2 regions of the Thioalkalivibrio sulfidiphilus HL-EbGr7 genome follow, and region 1 is predicted to be linked to the other one. Evidence: riboswitches for the same ligand, from Rfam matches in the RefSeq annotation. Region 1 holds a riboswitch; the other holds the start of a gene.

Region 1 (14,538 bases):
CTCCTGGGGGCCCTGGTAGGTGGCGCACCCGGCCAGGCCGACGCTGCCTGCCAGGAACATGGTGAACAGTGTCTTGCGTAACATGGCGGTTGCTCCTTTGATGATCAGGCCACGCGGCCGATTGCAGAATGTATAGTGCAAGGCCACGGATGCTGGTGTGATCCAGATCAGTGATCCTGCACAAACGAGACTGCAACAGAGGTGTCAGTCATGTCGCTGCCTGAGCTGATTGCCCACCGAGGCTATGCGGCACGCTTTCCGGAGAACACCCTGGTGGGTATCCAGGCGGCCGTGTCGGCCGGGGCGCGCTTCGTGGAGGTGGACGTGCAGCTGTCGGCGGACGGCGTGCCGGTGCTGTTTCATGACGCAGATCTGCTGCGCATCTGCGGCGTGCCGGGCGCGGTGCATGAATGGGATTTCGCGGCCCTGATGCGCCTGCGTGCCGCCGAGGCGGGACGCTTCGTTGATCGCTTCGCGGACAACCCGCTGACCTCCCTGGCACAGCTGGCGGAGCTGCTGGCACGCCATCCTGGCGTGACGGCGTTCGTCGAGGCAAAGACCGAGGCGGTGGGTCTTTTCGGCGAGCAGTCGGTGCTTGAGGCGATCTCCAGGACACTGGCCCCCGTGGCGGCGCAGTGTGTGCTGATCTCGTTTTCCCTGCCCTTGCTGCAAGGGGCCGTTGCCTATCAGGGCAGCGCGGGCTGGCATGACCTGGGTGGCGTGGTGGATCGCTGGGAGGACAGAAACGAATTTGCGGGGCTGGGTTTGGGCTGGTTGTTCTGCGACGTCAACGGCCTGCCTGGCGAGGGCCCGCTCGCCTTCGAGACGGCCCGGCTGGCGGTCTACGAGGTGGATGACGCGCGCCAGGCCCTGGACCTGGTGGCCCGGGGCGTGGCGGCGATCGAGACCTTTGCATTGCCCGAATTGCGCAAGGGCATTGTGCGTCTCGCCGGCCTGGCGGAGGAATGAACCGGATTGCGGCTGAGAGGTGTAGGTCGGGCTTCAGCCCGACAAGCGATGCTTCGTCAGGCACCGCTGTCGGGCTGAAGCCCGACCTACGATCGGCTCATTCAGGGCACTAGCCGGCGCTGCCGATCCAGAAGTCCATGGAACGATCCAGGAACTCCTTCCAGGTCATGTAGTGGGAACCGTCGCAGGAGAAGGTCAGGCTCACCATGCCGTTGAACAGGTTGATGGACGAGGAGCGCAGGTAGATGGTCTCGTCCGCGAAGCGCAGGGCCTTGAGGTTCGCGAGGATCTCGCCCATGGCATCGCCGGGGATCTGGGCGTCGGGCGGGTAGTCCCGGTGCGGGAAGGCCAGGCAGGTGTCCGGATTGCTCAGGGCCTCGTGGGTGAGGATGCGGTAGCGGTAGGGGTCGTCCAGGGTCCAGACCGTGGCCCGGCTGCTGGAGAAATGCAGCACCAGCTGGAACACGCCCCGTTCGGTGAACAGTTCCTCCAGGATGGAGAGTACCGCGTCCATGTCCCGGTCCATGAGGCTTTCCACACGGCTTTGCAGGAACAAGGTGCCGCGGATGGAGGGGTCACCCTTGATCTGGCGCCACTCGGTGGTCTCCTCGTAGAGGGGGGCGCTGTCCGGCAGGTTGCGCAGGTCGAAGTCGGCGCCCAGGAAGCCCAGGGCCTTGCCGTCTGAATCGCGCACCAGTTGCAGAGCGGTCAATGAGGGGCGGCGGCCCAGCAGGCTGATGTAGGCCTCGGAGAGCAGGAAGCCGTCGGCAGGCACCACCTGCTTCATATAGGGGCGGTGGGAGCGGTCGCGGCCGAAGTGCTCGGGCAGCAGGCCGCTGCGCGCCACGTTGTCGGTGAGCTGGATGCCCTCGGTGTTCAGCGCATACATGAACGTGGCCTCGGGGATCTGCGTCATGTTCTGCTGCAGCAGGGCGTCGAGGGCCTCGCGGTCGGGCCACACCGCAGGCATCTGCCTGGCGATGGCCTGCAGCGGGTCGTGCAGCAGGCTTTCCAGGCGCCGGCGCTGGGCCTCGATGGCCTGTTTGAGATTCTCCATGGGGCGTTCCCTGCCGTGCCGATCAGTGGGCGGCGTTCATGCGCTGGCGCAGGAAATCCAGCACGCCGTCCAGGGCCACCTGGGTGGTGTCCGTATCACGCCGGCCCTTGTACTCGATCTCGCCGGCGTCCAGGCCCCGTTCGCCCAGCACCAGGCGATGGGGAATGCCGATCAGCTCCATGTCCGCGAACATGGCGCCGGGTCGCAGACCGCGGTCGTCGTAGAACACCTCAAAGCCTGCATTCAGCAGCCGTTCGTACAGCGCATCGGCGGCCTCGCGCAGGCGCTGGGACTTCTGGGCGTTGATGGGGCACAGGGCCACGGTGAAGGGGGCCAGGGCCTCGGGCCAGATGATGCCCTGGGCGTCATGGTTCTGTTCGATGGCGGCGGCCACCACCCGGGAGACGCCGATGCCGTAGCAGCCCATGGTGACCACCAGGGAACGGCCCTGTTCGTCCAGCACCGTAGCGCCCATGGCCTCGCTGTACTTGCGCCCCAGCTGGAAGATGTGGCCCACCTCGATGCCGCGGCGGATCTGCAGGCTGCCCTGGCCGTCGGGGCTCGGATCGCCGGCCACCACGTTGCGCAGGTCGGCCACCGGGGGCAGGGCCAGGTCCCGCTCCCAGTTGATGCCGAAGTAGTGCTTGCCGTCGATGTTGGCGCCGGCGCCGAAGTCGCTCATCAGCGCCACCGCCCGGTCCACCACGCAGGGGATGGGCAGGTTCACGGGGCCCAGAGAGCCGGGGCCGGCACCGATGGCGGCGCGGATCTCTTCCTCCGTGGCCATGCGCAGGGGGCTCGCCACCTGGGGTAGCTTCTCCGCCTTGATGGCGTTGAGTTCGTGATCGCCGCGTACCAGCAGCGCGATCAGCGGCGCCTCGGCGCCCTCGGCGGCGGCCACCACCAGGGTCTTCACGGTCTTCTCGATGGCCAGACCGTGCTGTTCCACGAGATCGGCGATGGTGCGCGCGTTCGGGGTGTCCACCAGGCGCATGGCCTCGCCGGGCGCCGCGCGCTCGGTGGCGGGCGCCACCGCCTCGGCCAGTTCAACGTTGGCGGCGTAGTCGCTCACATCGGAGAAGGCGATGGCGTCCTCGCCGGAATCGGCCAGTACGTGGAATTCATGGGAGGCATTGCCGCCGATGGAGCCGGTGTCGGCCAGCACGGCGCGGAAGTCCAGTCCGCAACGGGTGAAGATGCGCGTGTAGGCCTCGTGCATGCGCGCGTAGGTCTCCTTCAGGCTGTCCTCGTCCACGTGGAAGGAGTAGGCGTCCTTCATGAGGAACTCGCGGGCGCGCATCACGCCGAAGCGGGGGCGGATCTCGTCGCGGAACTTGGTCTGGATCTGGTAGTAGTTCACCGGCAGCTGGCGGTAGCTCTTCACCTCCCGGCGCACGTAGTCGGTGATCACCTCCTCGTGGGTGGGGCCGAAGCAGAACTCGCGCATGTGCCGGTCCTTCAGGCGCAGCAGCTCGGGTCCGTACTGTTCCCAGCGCCCGGACTCCTGCCACAGCTCCGCGGGCTGCACCGCGGGCATGAGCAGTTCCAGGGCCCCGGCCCGGTCCATCTCATCGCGCACCAGGCCTTCCACCTTGCGCAGCACCCGCAGGCCGAGCGGCGTCCAGCTGTACAGACCCGAGGCCAGGCGCCGGATCATGCCGGCACGCAGCATCAGCTGGTGGCTGATCACTTCGGCGTCGGCGGGGGTTTCCTTGAGGGTGGCCAGGGGGAATCGGGTTGCGCGCATGGTTGTCGTTCTTGGTTTCTGGTGAATGGGATTAGGGAGCGAAAGATTTGTTTGCCACAGAGGTCACAGAGGGCACAGAGAACAAGCCAAGTGAGGAGTGAGGCGTCAGGCGAGAGGGATCTCCCACGCCTGACGCCTCACTCCTCACGTCTCACAGATTAATCAGAAGGTGCCGCCGTTCCAGCCCCATAGCTTACGGGGTGCGCTGGCGAATTCAATGTAGATGCGGTCGCGGGGGACCTTGAGTTCCTCCTCCACCAGGCGGCAGAGCAGGGCGGAGAGATCGCCGGTCTCGGATTCCGACAGGCCGATGCTCTTCATCTCCAGGTAGGCGAGCGGGGTGTCCTCGCCGGCGAACAGCATGTCGGGGTTGTGCTGGAATCGCACCATCACGTAGCGCTCCGGCTTGCCGAGCTGCTCGGCCAGGGCGCGGGAGGTGAGCTTGAGCAGGTGCGCGATGCTGGCGTCGTCGGCGCGCTGGTTGGTCTCGATGCTGAGCAGGGGCATGGGGGTTCCCGGGCAGGAATCAGTTGGCGTTGTCGCCGCAGAATTCGCGGATCTGTTCCCGGGTCTCCTCCAGCATACGCTGGCGCTCCTCTTCCTCCAGGACCCGGTACTGGTCGTTCTCGCGCACGGTCACGCGTCCGCCGCGCTCCGTGAGCGTGGCCAGGTTGCGACGGGCCTTTTCGCAGTTCTCCCGGCGGATGCGCTCGGATTCCGCCTGACGTTCCCGCTCCTCGGCGGCGCTGCGCTGCTGGGCGCGCGCCTCGTCGCTGCCCTGCAGGGCGCGATCCAGGCGTTCCTGGGCGGCACGGTCGGGGGGCGGGCTGGCCCGGCGCACCGGCTCGGCCTGGACGTTGGCGGGCGGGGTCTGGCCGTAGTGCACGCCCCCCTGTTCATCCACCCAGCGGTACATGCCCTGGGCATGGATGAGCGCCGGCATCAGCAGCATCAGCGTCAGAGACAGGAGTGCAAGGCGCATGGCGGGGCGGAAGATCATGGGGGACGGACTCCTTCTCGGCTAACTGGCTCAAGCTTATCAGATTTTCGCGGCCGACCGCTGCGGGCGGACCACCCTGCATTTTGTATACTCGGATGGGTCCCGGCGTCCATGAACCCGGTCCGGTTTCCTGCCAGGCGGTTGTTTGCAGGGTATGAAGACTATATATTAGAAAAATCTAATATTCAGGGTGCCGGTCTTCGGGCCGGTCGATCCGCAGCTACAGGAGTGAGAGGCCAATGAGCAAGCAGGGAAACCGGACCGTGTTCAGCACGGGCCTGATGGTGGTGGCAGGCTGGGGGCTGGGCGTCCTCGTCCAGGCGAGTGCGTCAGTGCCGTTCGAGACCCTCCGGGTGGAACAGCAGCTCACCGTGCAGGAGAAGGTGGTGGACGGGCGCATCGAGGCGGTGCAGCAGGCCACCATCACGGCCCAGACCTCCGGGCGCATCGTGGAGCTGCTCTACGACGTGGACGACTTCGTGGAGGCGGGTGCCGTCATCGCCCGTCTGCGTGACACCGAGCAGCGGGCGCGCCTGAACCAGGCCACGGCCTCCCTGCGCGAGGCCCAGGCCCGTTTCAACGAGGCGGAGACCGAGTTCGAGCGCATCCGGGGGATCTTCGAACGCCAGCTGGTGGCCCGCGCCGAGATGGACCGGGCCACCGCGTCCCTGGAGGCCGCCCGGGCCAGGCTGGAGGCGGCCCGGGCCGCCGTGGCGGAGGCCGAGGAGCAGGTGGAGTACACCCGCATCCGCGCCCCCTATGCGGGCATCGTCACTGAACGTTTCGTGGAGGTGGGCGAGAGCGTGAGTCCAGGCCAGCCGCTGATCGCCGGGATCTCGCTGGAATTCCTGCGGGTCACCGCCGAGGTGCCCCAGCGTCACATACAGACCGTGCGCGAGCTGGGCCGCGCCCGGGTGCTCCATGACGGAACCGCCGCCGTGGAGGCCGAGCAGCTGACCTTCTTCCCCTATGCCGATCCGGCCACCAACACCTTCCGGGTGCGGGTGCAGTTGCCGCCCGGCATCGAGGGCCTTTTCCCGGGCATGTTCGTCAAGGTGGCCTTCGCCGTGGGCGAGCGCGAGCGTCTGATGATCCCGGCCAGCGCGGTGGTCTACCGGGGCGAGATGGTGGGTGTCTACGTGGTGGACGAGGCCGGGCGCGTGAGCCTGCGCCAGGTGCGCGTGGGACGGGTGGACAATGACCAGATCGAGGTGCTGGCGGGACTGGAGCCCGGTGAACAGCTGGCCCTGGATCCGGTGCATGCGACCCTGCATCTGAAGCGCCAGCAGGAGGCGGCCCGATGAGCGACGAGAACATGGGCGTCTCGGGCCGCATCGCGAAAAAATTCCTCACCTCCGAGATCACGCCGCTGCTGGCCCTGGTGGGCCTGCTTCTGGGGATGTTCGCCATCATGGTGACGCCCCGTGAGGAAGAGCCCCAGATCAACGTCACCTTCGCCAACGTGTTCATTCCCTTCCCCGGCGCCACCGCCCGGGAAGTGGCGCAGCTGGTCAGCTCGCCCGCCGAGCAGGTGCTCTCGGAGATCGAGGGCCTGGAGCATATCTACTCGGTGTCCCGACCGGGCATGTCCGTGCTCACGGTGCAGTTCAAGGTGGGCGAGGACCGCACCGCGGCCATCGTGCGCCTCTACAACCAGATCTTCTCCAACCAGGACTGGCTGCCCCAGGGCCTGGGCGTGGGCCAGCCCATCATCAAGCCCATGGGCATCGACGACGTGCCCATCGTGGCGGTGACCCTGTGGACCGAGGACCAGGACCGCGGCGGTCATGAACTGCTGCGGGTGGCCCATGCCATCGAGGCGGAGCTCAAGCGCGTGCCCGGCACCCGGGACATCTACGCCATCGGCGGCCCCGACCACGTGGTGCACGTGGTGCTGGACCCCCAGCGTATCTCCGGCTACGGCATCGGTCTCGACGAGCTGCGCATGGCGCTGCAGGCCAGCAACTTCTCCCGGGATGCCGGTGCCCTGGTGCGCGACAACCTGGAGATCCCGGTGCAGGCGGGCACCTTCCTCACCAGCGCGGACGAGATCGCCGGCCTGGTGGTGGGCGTGCGTGACGGCCGGCCCGTGTACCTCTCCGACGTGGCCGACATCCGCCATGGTCCGGCGCCGCCGGATAACTACGTGCGCTTCGGCGCCGGCGCGGCCGGCGACGGTGTGCCGGGTCTGACCCACCCGGCGGTCACCCTGGCCATCGCCAAGAAGCCCGGCACCAACGCCGTGGACATCGCCGACAAGCTGATGGAGCGGCTGGAACAGCTGCGCGGCACCTACATCCCCGAGGGCGTGCACACCACCATCACCCGCAACTACGGCCAGACCGCCGACGACAAGGCCAAGACCCTGATCCAGAAGCTCATCTTCGCCACCGCCTCGGTGGTGATCCTGGTGTGGCTGGCACTGGGCTGGCGCGAGGCGATCATCGTCGGCGCCGCGGTGGTGATCACGCTGGCCATCACCCTGTTCGCCTCCTGGGCCTACGGCTTCACCCTCAACCGGGTGTCCCTGTTCGCGCTGATCTTCTCCATCGGCATCCTGGTGGACGATGCCATCGTGGTGGTGGAGAACATTCACCGGCACATGCAGATGGGCAAGAAGAAGCTGCTGGAGGCCATCCCCCTGGCGGTGGACGAGGTGGGCGGTCCCACCATCCTGGCCACCTTCACGGTGATCGCGGCCCTGCTGCCCATGGCTTTCGTGACCGGCCTCATGGGGCCCTACATGAGCCCCATCCCCATCAACGCCAGCATGGGTATGCTCATCTCCCTGGCCGTGGCGTACGTGGTCACCCCGTGGATGACCTACAAGTTCCTGCGCCGCCAGGCCGAGGCCCATGGACCGGCCAGCGGCGGGCAGGGCCACGGGGAAGAGGGCAGCGGCTGGCTGATGCGCCTCTCGGAGCGCAGCATGGGTCCGTTCGTGCGCGGCGAGAAGGCACGCACGCGCCGCTGGGGCCTGTACGGGGCCATGGTCGTGCTGATCCTGGCCTCCGTGTCGCTGGCCTACTTCCAGGCGGTGGTGCTCAAGATGCTGCCCTTCGACGACAAGTCCGAGTTCCAGGTGGTGCTGGACATGCCCGAGGGGACGAGTCTTGAGCAGACCAACCGTGCGCTGCACGAGATGGGCGCGTTTCTCGCCACCGTGCCCGAGGTGACCGACTACCAGATCTACGCCGGCACCGCCTCGCCCATCAACTTCAACGGCCTGGTGCGCCAGTACTACCTGCGCGAGGGTGCCCACATGGGTGACATCCAGGTGAACCTGGTGGATGCCAAGCAGCGGGACCGCAAGAGCCATGACGTGGCCCTGTCCGTGCGCGACCCGCTGCGCGAGATCGCAGCCCGCTACAACGCCTCGGTGAAGGTGGTGGAGGTGCCCCCGGGTCCGCCCGTGCTCTCGCCCATCGTGGCCGAGATCTACGGCCTGGACTACGACGGCCAGATCGAGGTCGCCAGGCGCATCCGTGAGGTGTTCGAGTCCACCGAGGGTATCGTCGATGTGGATGACAGTGTCGAGTATCCCGGTCCGCGACTGATCCTGGAGGTGGACCGCCAGAAGGCGGCGCTGCTGGGTGTCTCCCAGCAGTCCGTGGTCAGCGCCGTGGACACGGTGCTGGGCGGTGAGGACGTGAGTTATCTCTACGGCGTGAACGTGAAATACGCCGTGCCCGTGCGTCTGGAATTCGACGTGGCGGACAAGGCGCACATCGAGTCGGTGCTCTCGCTCAAGGTGCGTTCCCAGTCCGGCGCCCTGGTGCCCATCTCGGAACTGGTGAACGTGGTCGAGACCACCCGTGAGCATTCCATTCACCACAAGGACCTGCTGCCGGTGGTCTACGTCATGGGCGACATGGCCGGCGAGCTGGACAGTCCGCTGTACGGCATGTTCGACATGTTCTTCCAGATCCGGGAGATGCCCCTGGCCTTCGGTCAGACCATCGAGCAGTTCTTCATCTCCCAGCCGGACGATCCCTACTTCTACAGCCTCAAGTGGGACGGCGAGTGGCAGGTGACCTACGAGACCTTCCGGGACATGGGCATCGCCTACTCCGTGGGCCTGGTGCTCATCTACCTGCTGGTGGTGGCCCAGTTCCGTTCCTACATGGTGCCGCTCATCATCATGGCGCCCATCCCGCTGACGGTGATCGGCGTGATGCCGGGACATGCGCTCATGGATGCCCTGTTCATGGACGCCAAGTTCACGGCCACCTCCATGATCGGCATGATCGCGCTGGCGGGCATCATCGTGCGCAACTCCATCCTGCTGGTGGATTTCATCAACGACGAGCTTCGTCGCGGTGCGGCCTGCGAGGATGCGGTGATCCGTGCCGCCGCCGTACGCGCCAAGCCCATCGTGCTGACGGGACTGGCCGCCATGGTGGGTGCGGGTTTCATCATCGACGATCCGATCTTCAGCGGTCTGGCCATCTCGCTGATCTTCGGCATCCTGGTGTCCACGGTGCTGACCCTGGTGGTGATCCCGGTGCTCTACTACAGCTACATCCGCAACCGTCAGCATCTGGTGCGTGAGGCGTAATCGTCAGACGTGATGCGTGAGGTGTGAGGCGGGCATGGCCGGCCCGCCCACTGTCAGCGAATGCGATGTCGGAACCTGCGAGCCGCGCGACCCCGCGAGCTTCCAGGGCCAGCAGTCATCAATCAACAGCGAGAATCGTCATGAAAGTGGAAATGGGTGAAGAGGGACTGAATATCCTGGACATGTCCCGGGACCAGGCGGGGCTGCTGGTGGAGGCGCTCAAGGCATCGCCGAAGCAGGGCTTCATGGAGGATGAGGAACTACGTCGCCTGTTCAAGCTGCTGGCGGTGGTGCAGTCGGATCTCTGGGATGACATGACCAGCGGCAAGTTCGACTTCTCGGCCTACAAGCGTCAGTAAGGCGATGAGGTGTGGGGATCGACCCCACACCTCACAACCACTCCCCCAGCCAACTCACGGAATGACCAGCTGCGTCTCGCAGGTTTCCACGCTGCCGCAGTTGTTGCTGCCCGTGCCGGTGCAGGTCAGGCCCTGTGAAGGCACGTTCACTGACACCGAGTGGCTGTAGCTGCCCGAGGCGGTACCCAGTTTGATCCGGTAGCTGTCCACGAAGGTGCAGGCGCCATCCAGGGTCATGTTCGGTGCGGTCCAGGCCAGCGTCACCACCGACCCGGAGGCCAGATCCCCTGATGCCTCGTTGGAATCCGGGCTCTCCTGTCCCAGGTCATCGATGGCCTGCACGGCCACATACCAGGTGTTCAACTGCACGACGGGTTCCGGTTCCGGTTCAGGGGCCGGCGCGGGCGCAGGTTCGGGCTCAGGCTCGGGCTCAGGTGAAGGCGCGGGTTCCGGATCGGGGATCGGATCCGGTTCGGTGATCGGCTCCGGCACGGGATCAGGTTGTGGCTCCGGCTCCGGCTGGGACGGGGGTGGCGTCGGAGTCATGCCGGGGCTGGATTGCGACGGTGCCTCTTCCGTCTGCGGGTCGCTGTTGCTGACCTGATTAGCGACGTCTTCCTCGACACAGCCCGACAGCAGGGCAATGCCCAGAAAGCCGGTGGCCAGTGCGCGCAGAAGCGTCGTGGAGATCGTTCCGGACGGATGGGACGCAATGCCATGGCAGTAGCACGCGGCAATGGGCGTGTCATTCGATCGCGCGTTGAAACATGCGGCGGCATCACGGCCACCCGAAAACATCGTCTTCGTCATTTCGGTAACTCCGCTGTCATGGCCGAAGCCGTAGACCGGTGGTTTTGCGTCCCCGCCTTTCGGTCGGGTATGCCCTTTCGATGAGCTTTTTTTCTTAACGCGTGTTGGGCCTGTCCTTGTGTCGTTCCGCCATCCCGCGAGGGAAGGGCGTGAATGGATGTCATCCGATTCCCTGATGACCCGTGGCGTGAAGTATGTGGAGTGCGCTGGTCGAGAGCCGTGATGCCCTTCACGGGGCGCGTGCCGTGAATCCGGCTTTGCACGCCATTCATCGACCAATTTCGTGAACGGTGACGGGGCTCACACGTGAACCCGGGATGTGCGTGTCTCAAGCCATACGCACGGACTGTGACGTGCGTTCGATGTTTGTGCGAAGACGCGGGTGTGCTCGGCGCCGGAGGTGCATCTGGCGCGGATCCTTCGGGTCGATGTTCATAAAAAAGCGCCGGGTCCCAGGGATGGAACCCGGCGCTTTGGTTCGATGCCGATGGCCTCAGATGGCGGGCACCTGCATCTGTAGTTCGCAGGTGTAGGTGCTGCCGCAGGCATTGCTGCCCGTGGCACGGCAGTACAGACCCAGCGCATTGCTCTGCACGTTCAGGGAATAGCTGTAGTCGCCTGGCGCCGTGCCGAGTTTCACCAGGTAGCTGTCGACGGTGGTGCACGCGCCATCCAGGGTCATGTTCGGTGCCTCCCAGCTCAGGGTGACATGTTCACCCGAGGCGAGATCGCCCGAGGCCTCATTGGAATCAGGGCTTTCCTGTCCCTGCCCATCGATGGCCTGCACAACCACGTACCAGGTGTTGAGTTCGACCACGGGTTCGGGCTCGGGCTGAGGTTCCGGTTCGGGCTCGGGCTGAGGTTCCGGTTCGGGCTCGGGCTGGGGTTCCGGTTCGGGCTCGGGCTGAGGTTCCGGTTCGGGCTCGGGCTGGGGTTCCGGCTCTGGCTCGGGCTGGGGTTCCGGTTCGGGCTCGGGTTGAGGCTCCGGTTCGGGCTCGGGCTCCGGGTCGTTGCTGACCTTGTTGTTGCCGCGTCCGTTGTTGGTTTTACCGCCGTCGTCGCTGTCCTTGACCCTGCCATTGCCGTTGCCACGGCCGGGGCTGGTGCTGGTCTCCAGGCTCTGCTCATCAGTGGCAGTCTGGGCCTGGCCGTGCCCTGGCATTGCAAGGGTCACGGTGAGCAGCAGTGCGAGACTGGCGTGCAGCGCCACGGCAAGAGGCTTGCCCCTGGATGCGGCCGGTGCGTCGGCCGGACTGGCGGGATGCACAGCATCTCGCGGATGCGTGGGGTATTGCCCGGAGACGTCGTGGCAAGCCAGGACCGAGCGCGGGGCGTGTTCTGAGAAGCGCGCGCCCACAGGGCCACGCTTGGCATGGTATGTCGTCATTTCGGTAACTCCGCTGTCGTGGCGTTTGCCGTAGACCGGTGGTTTTGCGTCCCCGCCTTTCGGTCGGGTATGCCCTTGTCGTTTAACGATCGGGACTTTCTGCCGATGGCACTCCTGTATCCGTTGGCCTAGCCCGCAAATCTCACCACCGTTCGTAGCGAGGGCGTCGAGATGCCGCTGTGACGGGGCGCGCGGAGCGGAAGACGGCGCCGGCGTAGCCGAGACTACGTCAAGCCGGCTGGAGTGAGCACGCCCCGTCACAGCGAGCAGATCGGCGGCCGCAGTAGAAGGGTGGTGAGATATGCGGGCTAGTCGGTCGCATTATGCCGGGAGGGTCCCCGGACTCGCCGTGACGGGCCTCACGGCAGACGGGCAGGCCGTCTGCCGATCGCTACCGGATATCGAGAGTGGACGTCGATTCAGCCACAGACCGGCTGAGTGGCCGCTGCTGGGTGCGGCAGGCGAGGTGGCAAATCCGGGGTTGTCCATGGATTCGGAAGGGATGCTGCGCTGCACAAGTAGCAGTGAATATTCCATGACACGCCAGCTTTTTTGATCGTGGTCAAGGAAGCTTCATGGGCAGCGTCCATACTTGAGCAAACGACAAGGATGAGGAGACGCCCACGATGCGCCTGAACCAGAACCCCAGCGCCGAGACACCCGCCGTCGAGACGCACAATATTCGCTTTCTCAATCCCTACCTGATGAGTGGCGCGGAGATCCGCCGCCTGCAGGTGGCCAATGGTGACACCCCCTGTTTTGGTACCGAGGTGCGCTACCAGTGCAGGCGCGACGACTGCCAACTGAGCCGCCGCTGCCTGGGTGGTCTGGTGGCGCACTGGAAACGCTGAATCTTCAGGACGCCCGATTCCCTCGTTTTATCTGCTCAGGACTGCCCCGAATTCAATCGGGGCGAAGCCGATTGTGTTCTGCATGCTCAGCCCCCGCGTTGACGCCCCTTGAAGCCATCCTCTATGGTTTCCTTGAAATCAGTCATCGACTCCACGCCAGCCCGGGAGGTGTGACTTGCGCGTAATGGCCCCCGAGGAGATGGAATCCCTCATCCGGCTGCTGTCCGATGACGGCTACGAGGTGGTCGGCCCCACCCGGCGCGAGGGCGCCATTGTCTACGACCGTCTTCAGGGTCTTAACGACCTGCCCGCCGGTTGGGGCGACGAGCATGGCCCCGGCCATTACCGACTCCACCAGCGCGACGACCAGGCCCTGTTCGGCTACGTGGTCGGCCCCCATTCCTGGAAGAAATACCTGTTTCCGCCCCGGGAGACCCTGGTGCGGGTGCTGCGTCGCGAGGACGGGGGCTTTGAAACGCAGCCCGGCGAGCCCGCCCCGCCCCGGCGCGCCTTCATCGGCGTACGGCCCTGCGAACTGGCGGCCATCGGCATCCAGGACCGGGTGTTCCTGGAGCAGTCTGTCAGGGACCGGGCCTACGGGGCCCGTCGCGAGGGCGTGTTCCTGGTGGCGGTCAACTGCGCCGAGCCGGGCGGCACCTGTTTCTGTACCTCCATGGGTACCGGTCCGCGGGCCCATGCCGGTTTCGACCTGGGTCTCACCGAGGTGATCGGCGTGGGCATGCACTTCCTGGTGATCGAGGCGGGCAGCGAGGCCGGCGAGGCCATGCTCGTCAGGCTCGATCACCGGGATGCCAGCGAGGCGGAGCGCGCGGCCGCTGAACGGATCTGGCAGGAGGCCCCGAAGCACATGGGACGCACCATGCCCGGCGATGCCCGGGAGGTGCTTGCCGGGGCCCTGGAACACCCCCGCTGGGCGCAGACCGCCGAGCGCTGCCTCTCCTGCGCCAATTGCACCCTGGTCTGCCCCACCTGTTTCTGTGCCCAGATGGAGGAACTGCCGGACCTGGAGGGCAATGCCTCGGAGCGGGTGCGACTCTGGGATTCTTGTTTCAACGGTGAACACTCCTACATGATCGGCGGTCCCCACCGCAGCACCGTGGCGGCCCGCTATCGCCAATGGCTCACCCACAAGCTCTCCACCTGGCACACGCAGTTCGGCAGTTCCGGCTGCGTGGGCTGCGGGCGCTGCATCACCTGGTGTCCCGTGGGCATCGACATCACCGAGGAGGTGGCCGCCATCCGCGCCACCGCCCAGGGCAAGGCAGGAGGGCAGGGCACATGAACGAGCTCCTGGAGATCCTCAAGGACCAGCCCTTCTTCGAGGGACTGCGCGAGGCGGACATGCGGCTTCTCGCCGCCGGCGCCTCCCTGAGGACCTTTCGGGCGGATGAAACCCTGTTCCGGGAACACGAGGAGGCGGCAGCCTTTTATCTCATCCGCAGCGGGCGGGTGGCCCTGGAGAGCCGGCTGCCCGGTCGCCGCGCCGAGGTCTTCATGACCCTGGGACAGGGCGAGGTGCTGGGCTGGTCCTGGCTGATGCCGCCCTACCGCTGGCACTACAGCGCCCGCGCCCTGGAGGAGACCCACGCGGTGCATTTCGACGCCCCGGCCCTGCATGCCTGCATGGACCGGGACCCGGTGCTGGGCTATGCCCTGTACCAGCGTTTCGCGGCGCTGATCGTGCAGCGCCTGCAGGCGGCGCGGCTGCAGGCCATGGACATCTACGGAGGCGGCGATGTCGGTCTCGGCGGCTGAGCGGCAGATCCCTGAACCCATGGC
Region 2 (14,538 bases), 1.5 Mb from region 1:
CCGGCGCCCAGAGCAGCTTCTTGCCCTGGGCCTTGAGGTGTTCGGCCAGCTTCAGGGCGATGCTGGAGGTGACCACGTAATCGGCGCGGGCCTTCACCTCGGCGGAGGTGTTGGAATAGACCACCACGGTGCGGTCGGGATGTTCGTCGCAGAAGGCGTTGAACTGGTCCGTGGGGCAGCCCAGGTCCAGGGAGCATTCCGCCTCCAGGGTGGGCATGAGCACGCGCTTCTCGGGACTCAGGATCTTGGCGGTCTCGCCCATGAAGCGCACACCGGCCACCACCAGGGTGGAGGCCGGGTGTTCATGGCCGAAGCGGGCCATGTCCAGGGAGTCGGACACGCAGCCGCCGGTGTCCTCCGCGAGGCGCTGCAGTTCGCCGTCCACGTAGTAATGGGCCACCAGCACCGCGTCCTTCTCCTTGAGCAGCTGCTTGATGCGCTCGCGCACGGCCTCCAGCTCCGCGCCCTGGTAATGGGGCACGCTGGCGGTGATCTGGTCGGTCTCGGGGACCGGGAAGACCGGAATGGTGCGGGCGGCGGCGTTGCTCAATGCGGTGGACCTCTTGAAATGACAATGACAGCCAATAACCCATTCTATCCGTTGGGCATGGCTTTGACATCCTGGATGCCGTCGGCAGGATTGCGCCTTGCGTCACCCCGGGGCACACTTTTTGACCCATTTCACAAAGCCCCTTCGCCCGCCATGGACGAATTGCTCAAGACCTACAAGCAGATCCCCATCCCCGAGCGCATGCGGATGGCCCTGTCGGCGGACCTGGACCCCCGGTGGCGGCCCTGCCTGGTGCGCGACCAGCACAGCCAGGTGAAGGCCTATTTCTCCCGCCGCGTGGACCTCACCGCCGATGAAGTGGCCGTGCTGCTGGCGGACATGGACCAGACCGTGCGCCTGAACTGCGCCAAGCGCGACGACCTCACCCCCGAGCAGGTGGAACAGTGCGTCTCGGATCGGGATCCCAACCTGCGCTACTTCGTGGCCCGCAACCCCCTGCTGACCGAGGCCCAGCGCGCCCGGCTGATGCAGGACGAGGACGAACTGGTGCGCATGGCCGCGCGCAAGGGCCCGAAGAAGCGCAGCACCCGCAGCCGGCCAGGGCAGGCGGAGATGATACGGTGAAGGGCGAATTCAAAATTCAAAATTCAAGATTCAAAGGGGTGGCGGGGTTTTGATACCTTTGAATTTTGAATTTTGAATTTTGAATTGGCCTCCCATGATCTTCATCGTCCTCATTGCCCTGGTTGTGCTCGTGCTGTTCCTGCCGTCCTGGTGGGCCGGGGCGGTGCTGCGCAGGCACAGCGTCGAGCGCCAGGACTATCCGGGCACCGGCGGGGAATTCGCCCGCCACCTGCTGGACCGTTACGGTATGGGCCACGTGAAGGTGGAGGTCACCGATCGGGGCGATCACTACGATCCCCGGGACAAGGCGGTGCGCCTCTCGCCGGCCTACCTGGACGGGCGGTCGCTCACCGCCGTGACCGTGGCGGCCCACGAGGTGGGTCACGCCATCCAGGACCACAAGGGCTACGGGCCGCTGGCCTGGCGTTCGCGTCTGGTGGGCATGGCCCAGGGGGCGGAGAAACTGGGCGCGGGGCTGATGATGTTCGCCCCGGTGCTGCTGCTGGCCACCCGGGCGCCGGCGGGCGGCCTGATCATGTTCCTGGCCGGCATGATGAGCTTCGGCGCCGCCGCCCTGGTGCATCTGGTCACCCTGCCGGTGGAGCTGGATGCGAGCTACCGGCGTGCCATGCCAATCCTGGCCAGCGGTTACCTGCCGAAGCAGGATCTCGCCCCGGCGCGGCGCATCCTCACCGCCTGCGCCTTCACCTACGTGGCCGCTTCACTGGCCAGCATGCTCAACCTGTGGCGCTGGCTGGCGATCCTGCGGCGCTGAACCATCAATGGACAGGATGAACAGGATTTTCTGATTTGAAGAACAAAAAAATCGACAGGATTGACATGATTCACACGATTAAAAGGACTTTGAAATCCTGTAAATCATGTCAATCCTGTCCGGTCATTTGGTTTTGAGCTCGTTATCCTGCCAGCCCAGAATAATCCTGTTCATCCTGTCCATTGATGTTTCAGCGCAACCACTGAATCCGGACTATCGACATGAGTGAGACACGCAGCAAGCGCCGCCGCTGGATCGTCTGGGGCGTGGAGATCCTGTTCTTCATCGTGCTGTTTCTGGCCATCAAGGCCTGGGTGCAGCGGGACATGATCTCCGGCGAGGCGCCGGCGCTGAGCGGCTACGACCTGAACGGAGAACTGGTCAGCCTGGCGGACTTCCGCGGCCAGACGGTGCTGGTGCACTTCTGGGCCACCTGGTGCCGCATCTGCCAGCTGGAGCAGGGTTCCATCGAGACCCTGAGCCACAGCTGGCCGGTGCTCACCATCGCCACCCAGTCCGGTAACGCGCAGGAACTGCGCGAACACATGGCGGCCAACGGACTCACCCATACGGTGATCGTGGATGCCGACGGGCGCCTTGCCGCCAACTACGGGGTACGCGGCGTGCCCGCCAGCTTCGTGGTGGACGGCAACGGAGAGATCCGCTTCCGGGAGACGGGCTTCACCACCGGCTGGGGTCTGCGCACAAGACTCTGGCTGGCCAGAGTCTTGTGACTTGCCACTCACCACCGAGCACTACCAATAGTGCTCGGTGGTGATATGCCCCGGCTCCCTGCGCCGGTTCTTCTTCATGCCCCTCGCCTTCAATGCCTCCGTGGTATCGCGCACCATGTCGGGGTTGCCGCACAGCATCACCTGGGCGGCATCGGCGGACAGGGGCAGGTCCACGCGACGTTCCAGGGAGCCGTCGCCGATGGCCGCCGGCACGCGACCGGACATGGCGCCGGGGTGCCGCTCCCGGCTCACGAAGGGCACGAACTGGAACTGCCGGCCGAAGTCCCGGAAGCCGTCGATCACATCCCGGTAGGTCAGCTCCTCGGCCTGGCGCACCGCGTGGATCAGCACGATGCGCTCGAAGCGCTGCCAGGGGGTTTCCGTGCGCAGCATGGACAGGTAGGGACCGATGGCCGTGCCGGTGGCCATGAGCCAGAGAATGTGCGCGTCGGGCAACTCGGAGAGGGTAAAGAAGCCCTGGGCGCGGGACATGAGTTGCACCCTGTCGCCAGGGTTGAGCGCGGCTAGCCGGTTGCTCAGGGGGCCGTCGGGGACGGTGATGAAATAGAAATCCAGGGGCGATTGCCCCGGAGCGTTCACGTAGGAGTAGGGGCGACCGACCCGCTCGCCGTCGATGTCCAGGGCGAGACGATTGAACTGCCCGGCCTGGAAAGGCTCCACCGGCGCTTCCAGGCGCAGGGAGTGCAGACGCTCGGTCCAGCGCTTGCGTTCCACCACTGTGCCTTCCAGCCAAGCCGCCATGAGACCCCTCCGATCATTCGTCTGGAGTGATTACCCTAGTGTCCTGAGTCAGAGATTGGTGATTGCCCCCTGCGCTTTCAACCCGAGAAAAATCATTGGCATGGGGGACTCGGTTCGCCCCCTTGGCCGGTGACAGGATGCTCACGGGACATTGTGGCCGTGGATCACTGTCCATCGCAGGTCGGGCTTCAGCGCGACACAGCGGTGCCCGGTTCCACGTCGTCTGTCGGGCTGAAGCCCGACCTACTCGGGCAGGAGCCTTGCCCGAAGTCCGGATCAGGCACCTTCCTGCCGCGACGCACAGGCGGCGCACAGTCGCGCCTGGGGCAGGATCTTGAGCCTCGCCTCGGGGATGGCCTCACCGCAGGCTGCGCAGATCCCGTACTCGCCCTCGTTCATGCGCTTCAGGGCCTCGTGCACCCGGGCCAGTTCCCGTCGCGCCTCGTTGCCGAGGGCATCGACCACCTCCTCGTTTTCCCGCTGCACCGCCTGCTCGGCGAAGTCCTTGTCCAGCGGTTCGGCCTCATGGCGCACATTGCGCTCCACCCGATCCAGCCGGGATTGCAGGTCATCGCGCAGCTGTTCCAATTGCCGGCGCAGGTCCTCGAAGAGATCGCTCATCACTTGGCTCCGTGAAGTTCACAGTCGTTATTCCAGCATGCGCCAGCCACCCGACAAGTCAAGGCGAATCCCCGGCACCAGGCTCGGGTTATAATGGTGGGCTGATACGCATCCATACCCTTTTTCAAGGAGTCGAACATGGCACGCACCCCCTCCGTCATGCTGGAGCTGGGCACCCCGGCCCCCAACTTCCGCCTCCCCGACCCGAGCACCGGCAAGAGCGTCTCCCTGGACGACTTCCCCGGCGCCAAGGGCTTCGTGATCGCCTTCATCTGCAACCACTGCCCCTTCGTGCAGCTCATCCGTCACGAGTTCGCCCGCTTCGGCCGCGAGTACACCCGCAAGGGCCTGGCGGTGATCGCCATCAACTCCAACGACGTGGAGAACTACCCGGAAGACAGCCCGGAACACATGAAGGACGAGACCCGCCGCTTCGGCTACACCTTCCCGTACCTGTTCGACGAGGATCAGTCCGTGGCCCGCGCCTACCAGGCCGCCTGCACCCCGGACTTCTTCATGTTCGACGCTGACCGCAAGCTGGTCTATCGCGGCCAGTTCGACGGCTGTCGCCCGGGCAGCGACCTCCCGGTCACCGGCGAAGACCTGCGCGCCGCCGCCGACGCCCTGCTGGCCGGCCAGCCCATCCCCGAGGACCAGAAGCCGAGCCTGGGGTGCAACATCAAGTGGAAACCTGAATAAAGCAGTGGCTAGTGGCAAGTCTCAAGTGGCAAGGTAAATCAAACTCCGGCTTTCCTTGCCACTAGCCACTTGAGACTTGCCACTCCTCAAAGCAAGGCTTTGAGGTGCGCCACCACGCTGCGTCCCAGGGCTGACAGGGCATAGCCTCCCTCCAGGACCGAGACGATGCGCCCGCCGGCGTGGCGCTCCGCGATCCCGCGCAGCTCGCGCGTCACCCACTCGTAGTCCGCCTCCACCAGGGCGAAACCGGCCATGTCGTCTTCCAGGTGGCCGTCGAAACCCGCCGAGATCAGCAGCAGCTGGGGCCGGAAGGCATCCAGCGCCGGCAGCCAGCGGTCGCTGACCGCGGCGCGATAGGCCGCGCCGCGGGTACCCGCGGGCAGGGGTACGTTCACCCGGGGTGCGCCGTGGCGGTCCTCGGCGCCCGCGTGGGGATAGTAAGGGTGCTGGAAGGTGGAGCACAGCAGCACCCGGGGCTCGTGCAGGAAGATGTCGTCGGTGCCGTTGCCGTGGTGCACGTCGAAGTCGGCGATGGCCACCCGCTCCAGGCCGTGGGCCTCCAGGCCATGGGCGGCGCCCACGGCGATGTTGTTGTAGAGGCAGAAGCCCATGGCCTGGTCGCGCCCGGCGTGGTGGCCCGGCGGCCGCACGCTGCAGAAGGCCACGTTGCGCGCATCACCCATCACCAGGTCCACGCCGTGCACCACCGCGCCGGCCGCCCGGCTGGCGGCCTCCAGGCTGCCCGCGGACACGTAGGTATCTCCGCCGTCGATGCACAGGGTCTCGTCCGGCCCGGGTCGCAGGCCTGCAAGTTCGTCCAGGTAGGCCCCGTCATGCACCCTCAGCAACTGCTCCCGGGTCACCCGGGGCGCCTCGCGGTGATCCAGCCACATGCCCAGGCCCGAGGTGATGAGCTGATCGTCGATGGCGGAAAGACGTTCGGGACGCTCCGGGTGATGGGCCGGCGTGTGGTGTTCCAGACAGGCCGGATGGGAGATGAAGTACAGACTCATACGTGGCGCACCTCGGCCGCTGCGGGCTGGAACTGGGGAAGGCCGGAAATCCCGGACTTGCCTGGGGCGCTGTCCGTACGGACAGGCTTCAAGATTATCAGCTCATCGATCGGCCAACACATTGTCCGGAATCAGCATGCAGCACGATTGATTACGCCAACATGGCCGTGAAACACTGAAAACCTGCCCGATACCTCTGACACGGAGCCACCATGGGTCCCCACTACCTGCGCCGCATCCTCTCCGCCCGGGGCATCGCCGTGATCGGCGCCAGCGACCGGCCCGAGGCGGTGGGCGGGCTGGTGATGCGCAACCTGCGCGCCATCGGTTACGAGGGGGCCCTGCATCCGGTCAATCCGAACCACCCGAAGATCATGGGCATGAGGGCCTACCCGGACGTGGCCGCCATCGAGCGGCCGCCGGAGCTGGCCGTGATTGCCACACCTGCCGAGACGGTGCCGGGCATCGTGCGCCAGTGCGGCGAGGCCGGGGTGGCCGGGGCGATCGTCATGTCGGCGGGTTTCGCCGAGGCGGGCTCCCAGGGGCAACGCCTGCAGGCGGCCATGCTGGAGGCGGCCCGGGAGACCGGGCTTCGCCTCATCGGCCCCAACTGCCTGGGCGTGATCCGGCCCAAGCACAAGATCAACGCCACCTTCAGCCGCAACACCGCCCTGCCCGGCCACCTGGCCCTGGTGTCCCAGTCCGGCGCCATCTGCACCGCCATCCTGGACTGGGCCGAGGACCAGCGCATCGGCTTCTCCCTGGTGGCCTCCCTGGGCGACGCGGCGGACGTGGACTTCGGCGACGTGCTGGACTTCCTGGCCCTGGACGCCGAGACCCACAGCATCCTGCTGTACGTGGAGGGCATCCGCCACGCGCGGCGTTTCATGAGCGGCCTGCGGGCGGCGGCGCGCATGAAACCGGTGATCGTCATCAAGGCCGGCCGTCACGAGGAGGGCTCCCGGGCCGCCATGTCCCACACCGGTGCCCTGGTGGGGGCCGACGACGTGTTCGACGCCGCCCTGGAACGGGCCGGCGCGGTACGCGCCCAGACCGTGCAGCAGCTGTTCTCCGCCGCCCGCCTGCTGTCCACCGCACCACGCGTACGCGGCAATCGCCTGGCCATCATCACCAACGCCGGCGGCCCCGGGGTGATGGCCACCGACCGGGCGGTGGAACTGGACGTGGCCATGGCGCCCCTGGCCCCGTCCACCCTCAAGCACCTGGACGCCACCCTCCCGGCCCAGTGGTCCCACGGCAACCCCCTGGACCTGCTGGGCGATGCGGACGCCGGCCGCTACCGCGCGGCGCTGGGTGCGTGCCTGGAGGACCCGCACGTGGACGGGATCCTCACCATGCTTACCCCCCAGGCCATGACCGATCCGGACGGGGTGGCGGAGGAACTCATCGGCGCGGTGCAGGCACAGGACAAAAGCGGCCCGGGCAAGCCGGTGCTGGCCTGCTGGATGGGCGGCAAGCAGGTGAGCGCCGCGCGCAAGCGCTTCAGCGAGGCGGGCCTGCCCCACTTCCCCACCCCGGAGGCCTCGGTGGAGGCCTTCGCCTACCTCACCGCGTATGAGCGCAACCAGCGCCTGCTGTTGCAGGTGCCCGGCCCCCTGAGCGACCGCAGCCCCGCCGACGTGGAGGGCGCGCGACTGATCATCGAGGGCGTGCTGGCCGAGGGACGCAAGGTGCTGGGCAGCCTGGAGGCCAAGGCGGTGCTGTCCGCCTTCCGCATCCCCGTGACCCAGACCCTGCTGGCACGCACTCCCGCCGAGGCCCTGGTGGCGGCCAGCACCCTGGGCTACCCGCTGGCCATGAAGATCGCCTCGCCGGACATCACCCACAAGTCGGACGTGGGCGGCGTGCGTCTGAACATCACCGGCGCGGAGGCGGTGCGCAGGCACTTCCAGGAGATGCTCCAGGCGGCCCGGGAGGCCCAGCCCGACGCGCTGATCGAGGGCGTGACCCTGGAGCGTATGTACCGCAGCCACTATGGACGGGAGCTGATGGTGGGTGTGCTGCGCGACCCGGTGTTCGGCCCGGTGATCAGCTTCGGCTCCGGCGGCACCTCGATGGAGGTGATGCAGGACCGGGCCGTGGCCCTGCCGCCGCTCAACGAGACCATCATCCGCAACATGATCAGCCGCACTCGGGTGGCGCGGCTGCTGGCGCGCTTCCGCCACATGCCCGCGGTGGACGCCGCCGCCCTGGAGCGGGTCCTGCTGCGCATCTCCGAGATGGTGTGCGAACTGCCCCAGGTGGTGGAAATGGACATCAACCCCTTGATCGTGGACGAGCACGGGCTGGCGGCGGTCGATGCGCGGATCGGCGTGGCCTTTCCGCCCGCCGAGGCGGACCCCTACGCCCACATGGCCATCCACCCCTATCCGTCCAGCCTGGTGAGCCACTGGCAACTGCCCGACGGCACCCCCATCACCATCCGCCCGATCCGCCCCGAGGATGCCCAGATCGAGCAGGCCTTCGTGCGCGGGCTCTCGGACGAATCCCGCTATTTCCGCTTCATGCAGGCCCTGCATGAACTCACCCCCCAGATGCTGGTGCGCTTCACCCAGATCGACTACGACCGGGAGATGGCTTTCATCGCCACCCTGGACCAGGACGGTGCCGAACTGCAGGTGGCGGTGGGCCGCTATACCGCCAATCCGGACCAGCGCAGCTGCGAGTTCGCCCTGGTGGTGGCGGATGACTGGCAGGGCAAGGGCATCGGCACCCACCTGATGCAAAGCCTGATGCAGGTGGCGCGGTCCCGGAACCTGACCCTGATGGAAGGGGAGGTGCTGTCCAGCAACAGCAACATGCTGGCCCTGGTGAAGCGCCTGGGCTTCTCGACGAGGGTCCGGCCCGGGGACGAAGGCGTGGTCTGGGTCGGCAAACAGCTGTGACCACGGCGCCGCCGGGATTAGCGCAAACCCGGTGGCATTTATCCCCCCGCTTTCAACCAGGTACCTGACCTTGCTGACACGTCGCTCGAGATGGGGCGATGACAAACGGCCTCTTTGCACCGACGAAAGGGCCCGCAGGATGTGATGAAACCCTCAAACCCGCACCCGCTCCTTGACCAGAATCACAGTCGTGGCCAGATGCGATCTGGATCACAGGACAAAGGCAAACCCGTCGAAAGGCGGGGACGCAAAGCCACCGGTCTCACGGAACATCCAAGACAGCGGGGTTGCCCACCATGGCACACCAGACAACACATTGCGCAGCCTCATGCGCCAGGCCGGTTCAAAGCCGGCAGATCCTCCGGGTCGCCGCATCGGCGGCCATCCTCGCGACTCTGATCTCCCTGCCGTTCTCCAGCCACGGAGACGAGGACGCCTACGGGCCCCTGACCCAAACCACCGCGGCCCTGAATCAGGACTTCGCCCGCGAACAGGCCTTCGGCCAGCAAATCCTCAGAAGTTCCTACTCCCAGCCCGCCTACTACACGCGGGAACTGCGCATCAGCGCCCAGGAGCCGCGCAACCGGGCCATGGTCTACCCGGCCGGCGATGGCGGGGTGATGGTGGAGATGAACTTCCGATACTGAGCATGACGACCGACCTCCACCCAGGGGTTTTTTGAAGCGGCCTGAAAGGGCCGCTTTTTTAGTGGTCAGTCTCAAGTAGCAAGTGGCAAGGAAAACGGCTTTTGAAGTCCCTTGCCACTTGCCACTTGCCACTGTAATCAGCCACTGGCTGTGATCTCGACCAGCGTTCGCCCGTATGTCCGACCGCCCAGCATCTGCTCACTCACCTCCACCAGTTCCGCCAGGCCCACGGTGCGCGTGTGCAGGGCCGCCAGATCCGACGGGCGCAGGTCGCTGGCGAGACGCTGCCAGAGGTGCAGGCGCTGGTCCCGGGGGCAGTTCGCGGAGGTCACGCCCAGCAGGCTCACGCCCCGCAGGATGAAGGGCATCACGGTGGTGTGCAGGTCGGCGCCGCCGGCCAGGCCGATGGAGACGATGTTCCCCCAGGGACGTACGCCCCGCGTGAGTGTTCCCAGCAACTCGCCCCCCACGGTGTCCACCACCCCGCCCCACTGGGCCTTCTCCAGGGGTCGCCTGCCGGGCCTGAAGGCGGCGCGGTCCAGCACACGGCTCGCCCCCAGGCCCATCAGCCAGTCCGTCAGTTCCGGCTTGCCGGTGAGCGCCACCACCTCGAAGCCCCGGGCCGCCAGCAGGGACACCGCCAGCGCGCCGACCCCGCCGCTGGCCCCGGTGACCAGCATGGGACCCGCCTCAACCGACTGGCGGTTGTCCTCAAGCCGGCTGAGCGCCAGGGCGGCGGTGAGCCCCGCCGTGCCCAGCAGCATGGCCTCGCGGGTGTCCAGTCCCTCGGGAATCGGGATGATCCAGTCCGCCGGCACGCGCAGGCGAGCGGCGTAGCCGCCGTGGTGCAGTTCCCCCAGCCCACAGCCGGTCACCAGCACCGGCGTACCGACGGGCAGACCCGTCTGGCCTGATTCCACCACGCGCCCGGCGGCATCGATGCCGCCCACCAGGGGTGAGTGACGCAGGATGCGTGCGCCCCCGGTGATGGCCAGGGCGTCCTTGTAGTTGAGGCTGGAATACTCGACGGCGATCTCCACCTCCCCGTCCATGAGTTCCGCCCGGGACAAGCGGCACAACTCGACCCGTCCCGGGGCGAGGCGGTCTTCATGGATCATCAGGGCGGGAAAGGTTTCGCTGCTCATGTCGCCATCGGCTTGAATCGGTGCACCCCAGTTGGCACATTGAGAATCAGGGCCATCAGATGACCGGCCAAACCTTTAAAGTTTAGACAAGATCCATCATTACGCCCGATGACCGATTCAAAGCACAGCGACCTGCTCGCCGGCCCACGAGTGGCCCGCTGGACCTGCCCCTCCTGCGGCGACGCGGTACCCCGGCTGCTGCCCAACGGCGCACGCAATGCCCAGTCCGTGGCCGAGCTGGAACTGTTTCTTGAAGATGCGGATATAGAGTCCGAGGTAAACCGGGAGCCGGGCACGGCGGCTGACGAGATATGCCTGGCCTGCGCCGACGCGGTACGTGAACTGGTGGGGACACTGATCCGCCCGCCCGGGGAGGACGGCGATGCGCGCAACAGCCCGGGCCTCAACGACACGGGCATCGTGGGCGCCGCACTGCCGCGCGGCGATGGCACCCACGTGCTGATCTTCCACGTCATCGATGGCGTGCTGCGCCTGACCGAGACCGAGCGGCTCACCCGCTTCGATCCCATGCGCCTGACCTATCCCGGAAGCCGGGGCGCCATGGCGCCCCGGATCTGGGAACTGTATGCAAGACACCTGGCCCAGTTGCAGGCCAGGTATGGTGAGGAGCCTCAGAACCGGTAGCGCAGGGCCGCGGCAAGGATGTGGACGTGGCCTTCGGTGGTGCCTCTCAACTGGACAGACGAGGCAAAAGGCAAACCATCGTAGAACTCACGATCCAGATTCAGCGACTCCTTGGCCACATCAATGTAGGTGTAGGCAAGGTCGAAGCCGAGACGGCTATCCCGTTCATAGCTGGCACCCGCAGAGAACCAGGTGCGATCGCCATCGGGCGTGCGGGTGGTTCGGAACCCATCCTGCGTTGGTGTCGTGTCGTACTGGATGCCTCCGCGCAGCGTCCAGCGATCATCCAGCTGGTATTCAGCCCCCAGGGCCAGTGCCCAGCTGTTCTTGTAGTTCTGTCGGACCGGATCCGGATGATCACCCGATGCCAGCTTCACGGCGATCTCATCGAAGTTGGACCAGTTGAACCAGGTGTACTGGGCCAGACCGGTCCAGCGATCCGTGAATCTGTGCGACAAGCCCACTGACACCATGTCGGGCAACTTGAGGTCTGCCTCGCCACCCTGCGATACCGACGTGCCACCGAGGCCGAAAGGCAGACGGGTTGTCGCAGTACCCTCGAGGGTGTGAGTGATTCCCTGGCGATAATGGACGCCTATCCGGGTGTCGTCACTCAGGTCCACGAGAAGCCCGATATTGAAACCGTAATCCCAACTGTCACCGCTCAGTGCGAACTCACCATCGGTATCCACGGAAGGCCCCCCGACGCGCGTCGGATCAGGAAGCGCGTTTTTCAGGGTCGCATCGGCATACTGGATATTGATGCCGCCGCCGATGGAAACCCGGTCGTTCAACTGGTATGCGATGCTCGGTGCGATGTCGATGACCTTGAGTGAGGTCTCGGTGGAGTCATAGCGGGCAAAGAAATTCCGGTCGTACTCATTCGCCAGCCCGAAAGGCGCCGTGATCCCCAGGCCGAACCAGGTCTGCTCGTTCAGCGGGCGCGCGTAAAACAGGTTGGGAACGGGGCTCGGCTCGTAGGGGTTGCCCCCGCTTCCGCCTTCATAGGGCAGCGGATTTCCACCTGTACCCGGGGTGATCGCCCTGGAATCGCTATTGGTCACCGTCGACTTCGGCACCAGCAGATGCACCGCCGCCTGAAACTCGGGCGCCTTGAGCCTGGTCATGCCCGCCGGATTGAAATAGATGGTACTGGCATCCGAGGCGATGGCCGCCTCACCGGCGAAGGCGCGGCCCAGACCGCTGACGCTCTGCTCCTGGATGTAGAAGCCGGCGGCCAGCAGGGCGCCGGGGGCGGCGCCCAGGGCCAGACCCACGGCCCAGGCCAGGGTGGTCTTGTTCAGGCGATGCTGCATGGATTTCTCTCCCGCTGTGTCGTTGGTTTTATTGTCGTCGTCATGCACCCGGCAGGGGCCGGGGCTTGCCATCGGCATCCACTGCCACGTAGACCAGCCGCCCATCGGCGACGGTCAGGATCTCGGGTTCATAGGGGTTGCGCTCCACGCACACCTCCACGGCTACGGTCATGGAACTGCGGCCCTCCGTGAGCACTTCGGCGTACAGGCTCACCATGTCGCCCCGCTGCACGGGCCTTCTGAAATGCATGGCTTCCACGGCGGCGGTGACCACCCGCCCCCGGGCACGGCGCACCGCCGGGATGCTGCCGGCGATGTCCATCTGGGCCATGATCCAGCCGCCGAAGATGTCACCTCCCGCGTTGGTGGGCGCGGCGGCCGCGGGCAGGCGCAGGCAGGGCTCCCGGGGCGTGTCGCTCACTCGGTGTAGCCTTCGTAGAGGGCCTCGACCTGGTCCTTGTAGCGCTCGAGGATGCGTGCGCGCTTCATCTTGAGGGTGGGCGTGAGCAGGCCGTCGTCCACCGTCCAGGGCTCCAGGGTGACGATCAGCTTGCGCACCTGGGCGTAGCCGGGAAATTCATGGAGCTGCCTGGCGATGCGGGTACGCAGGGTCTTCTCCAGGAAGCGGCCGTTTAGATCCGCCTCGCTCTCGGGATCCAGGTCCAGTTCCTTTGCCAGGGCGGCCCATTCCTCGGGATTGAGCACCACGATGGCGGCGAGCGCGGGCCGGCCCTCGCCGATGACCATGACCTGGTCGAACAGCGGGTCCAGGGCGATGGCCATCTCCATGTCGGCGGGCGGCACCTTCTCACCATTGCCCAGCACGATGATCTCCTTGATGCGCCCGGTGATGTAGAGGTGCCCGGTCTCGTCCATGCGCGCCTTGTCGCCGCTGTGCAGCCAGCCCTCGCTGTCGATGGTCGCGCGGGTGGCCTCCTCGTTGTTCCAGTAGCCGAGCATCACGGAAGGACTGCGGGTCAGCAGCTCGTCCTTGTCACCGATCTTCACCTCCACACCGGGCAGGGGTTTGCCGATGCTCGCCGGGACGTTGTCGTCGGGACGATTTACGCTCACCACCGGGCTCGACTCGGTCATGCCGTAACCGTGGAACACGGGCAGACCCAGGCCGATGAAGAATCGCGCAATGGGCGGCGGCAGGGGGGCACCGCCGCACACGGCGTAGCGCAGGCGCCCGCCCAGACGCGCCAGCACCTTGCTGGCCACCAGCTTCTCCAGCAGCGGCCAGAGCAGCAGCTTGGGATGCCAGCCGGCGCGGCCCTGGCTGTGCTCGAAGCGACGCCAGCCCACATCCACGGTGGTCATGAACAGCTTGCGGGCCAAGAGAGACTTCTCCTTCAGCCCGGCATTGATACGTCCGTAGACCCGCTCGTAGATGCGCGGCACGGAGATCAGCACCGTGGGCCGCACGGTGGCCAGATCATCGGCCAGTGTCTGGATGGAACGGGCGTAGGCCACGGCGGCGCCCACCATCATGGGCATGTAGTAGCCCGCGGTGCGCTCCAGGGTGTGGGACAGGGGCAGGAAGGACAGGAACAGGTCCTGTTCGTTGAGATCCGCGCAGCGGCTGGAGGCATGGGCGTTGAACAGGATGTTGCGGTGACTGAGCATCACGCCCTTGGGCTTGCCGGTGGTGCCCGAGGTATAGACGATGGTAGCCAGCTCGTCGGGCTCCAGGGCATGGGCCTGCAGCTCGCCCTTGAGGCCGAACAGCCAGTCGGACAGGGAATCCAGGCGCGGGTCGTCGGGCTTGTCATCCGGCTCGATGGTGTTCACGGAGATGATGCGCCTGAGACCTTCGAGGCGGTCGCGCACCTCCAGGATCTTCTTCCACTGCAGGCGGCCCTCTACCACCATCAGCTTCACATCGGCCTCGCGCACGATGTAGGCGATGTTCTCGGGGCGGTCGTCGGTGTACAGGGGCACGGTGATCAGGCCCAGCCCCAGACAGGCCTGGTCGAACACCACCCATTCCCGGCAGTTGCGCAGCATGATCGCCACCCGGTCGCCGGGCTTGAGGCCCTCCTTGAGCATGGCCTGCTGCCATCGGCCCACCTCGGTGGCCACCTCGCTCCAGGTGCTCTCCACCCAGGCGTTCTTGCCGATGTCAAACTGGCGATAG

The links. Region 1 has a riboswitch for cyclic di-GMP ahead of TGR7_RS05670 (hypothetical protein). Riboswitches for the same ligand answer to the same signal wherever they lie in the genome.
Region 2: it holds a riboswitch for cyclic di-GMP, as region 1 does, so the genes downstream of both, TGR7_RS15360 (hypothetical protein) here and TGR7_RS05670 (hypothetical protein) in region 1, are expected to answer to the same signal.

What each region holds. Positions count from the first base shown of each region.
Region 1 covers NC_011901.1:1,209,197-1,223,734, forward strand. The annotation lists gene TGR7_RS05620 (RT0821/Lpp0805 family surface protein) at 1-84, opposite strand, end outside; gene TGR7_RS05625 (glycerophosphodiester phosphodiesterase family protein) at 211-969, shown strand; gene TGR7_RS05630 (PDC sensor domain-containing protein) at 1,079-2,026, opposite strand; gene TGR7_RS05635 (proline--tRNA ligase) at 2,049-3,773, opposite strand; gene TGR7_RS05640 (phenylpyruvate tautomerase MIF-related protein) at 3,936-4,280, opposite strand; gene TGR7_RS05645 (DUF4124 domain-containing protein) at 4,300-4,773, opposite strand; gene TGR7_RS05650 (efflux RND transporter periplasmic adaptor subunit) at 5,013-6,077, shown strand; gene TGR7_RS05655 (efflux RND transporter permease subunit) at 6,185-9,331, shown strand; gene TGR7_RS05660 (hypothetical protein) at 9,472-9,690, shown strand; gene TGR7_RS17595 (hypothetical protein) at 9,745-10,500, opposite strand; cyclic di-GMP riboswitch class I at 10,501-10,584, opposite strand; gene TGR7_RS05670 (hypothetical protein) at 10,994-11,767, opposite strand; cyclic di-GMP riboswitch class I at 11,888-11,971, opposite strand; gene TGR7_RS05675 (hypothetical protein) at 12,514-12,738, shown strand; gene TGR7_RS05680 (4Fe-4S dicluster domain-containing protein) at 12,923-14,041, shown strand; gene TGR7_RS05685 (cyclic nucleotide-binding domain-containing protein) at 14,038-14,514, shown strand; gene TGR7_RS05690 (FAD/NAD(P)-binding protein) at 14,495-14,538, shown strand, end outside.
Region 2 covers NC_011901.1:3,203,081-3,217,618, reverse strand. The annotation lists gene nadA (quinolinate synthase NadA) at 1-550, opposite strand, end outside; gene TGR7_RS15400 (hypothetical protein) at 704-1,135, shown strand; gene TGR7_RS15395 (zinc metallopeptidase) at 1,230-1,910, shown strand; gene TGR7_RS15390 (protein disulfide oxidoreductase) at 2,132-2,644, shown strand; gene TGR7_RS15385 (ferredoxin--NADP(+) reductase) at 2,666-3,406, opposite strand; gene TGR7_RS15380 (TraR/DksA family transcriptional regulator) at 3,683-4,027, opposite strand; gene TGR7_RS15375 (thioredoxin family protein) at 4,166-4,726, shown strand; gene TGR7_RS15370 (histone deacetylase family protein) at 4,813-5,739, opposite strand; gene TGR7_RS15365 (bifunctional acetate--CoA ligase family protein/GNAT family N-acetyltransferase) at 5,952-8,645, shown strand; cyclic di-GMP riboswitch class I at 8,858-8,940, shown strand; gene TGR7_RS15360 (hypothetical protein) at 8,942-9,292, shown strand; gene TGR7_RS15355 (YhdH/YhfP family quinone oxidoreductase) at 9,430-10,437, opposite strand; gene TGR7_RS15350 (hypothetical protein) at 10,546-11,082, shown strand; gene TGR7_RS15345 (OmpP1/FadL family transporter) at 11,070-12,398, opposite strand; gene TGR7_RS15340 (acyl-CoA thioesterase) at 12,439-12,819, opposite strand; gene TGR7_RS15335 (AMP-dependent synthetase/ligase) at 12,816-14,538, opposite strand, start outside.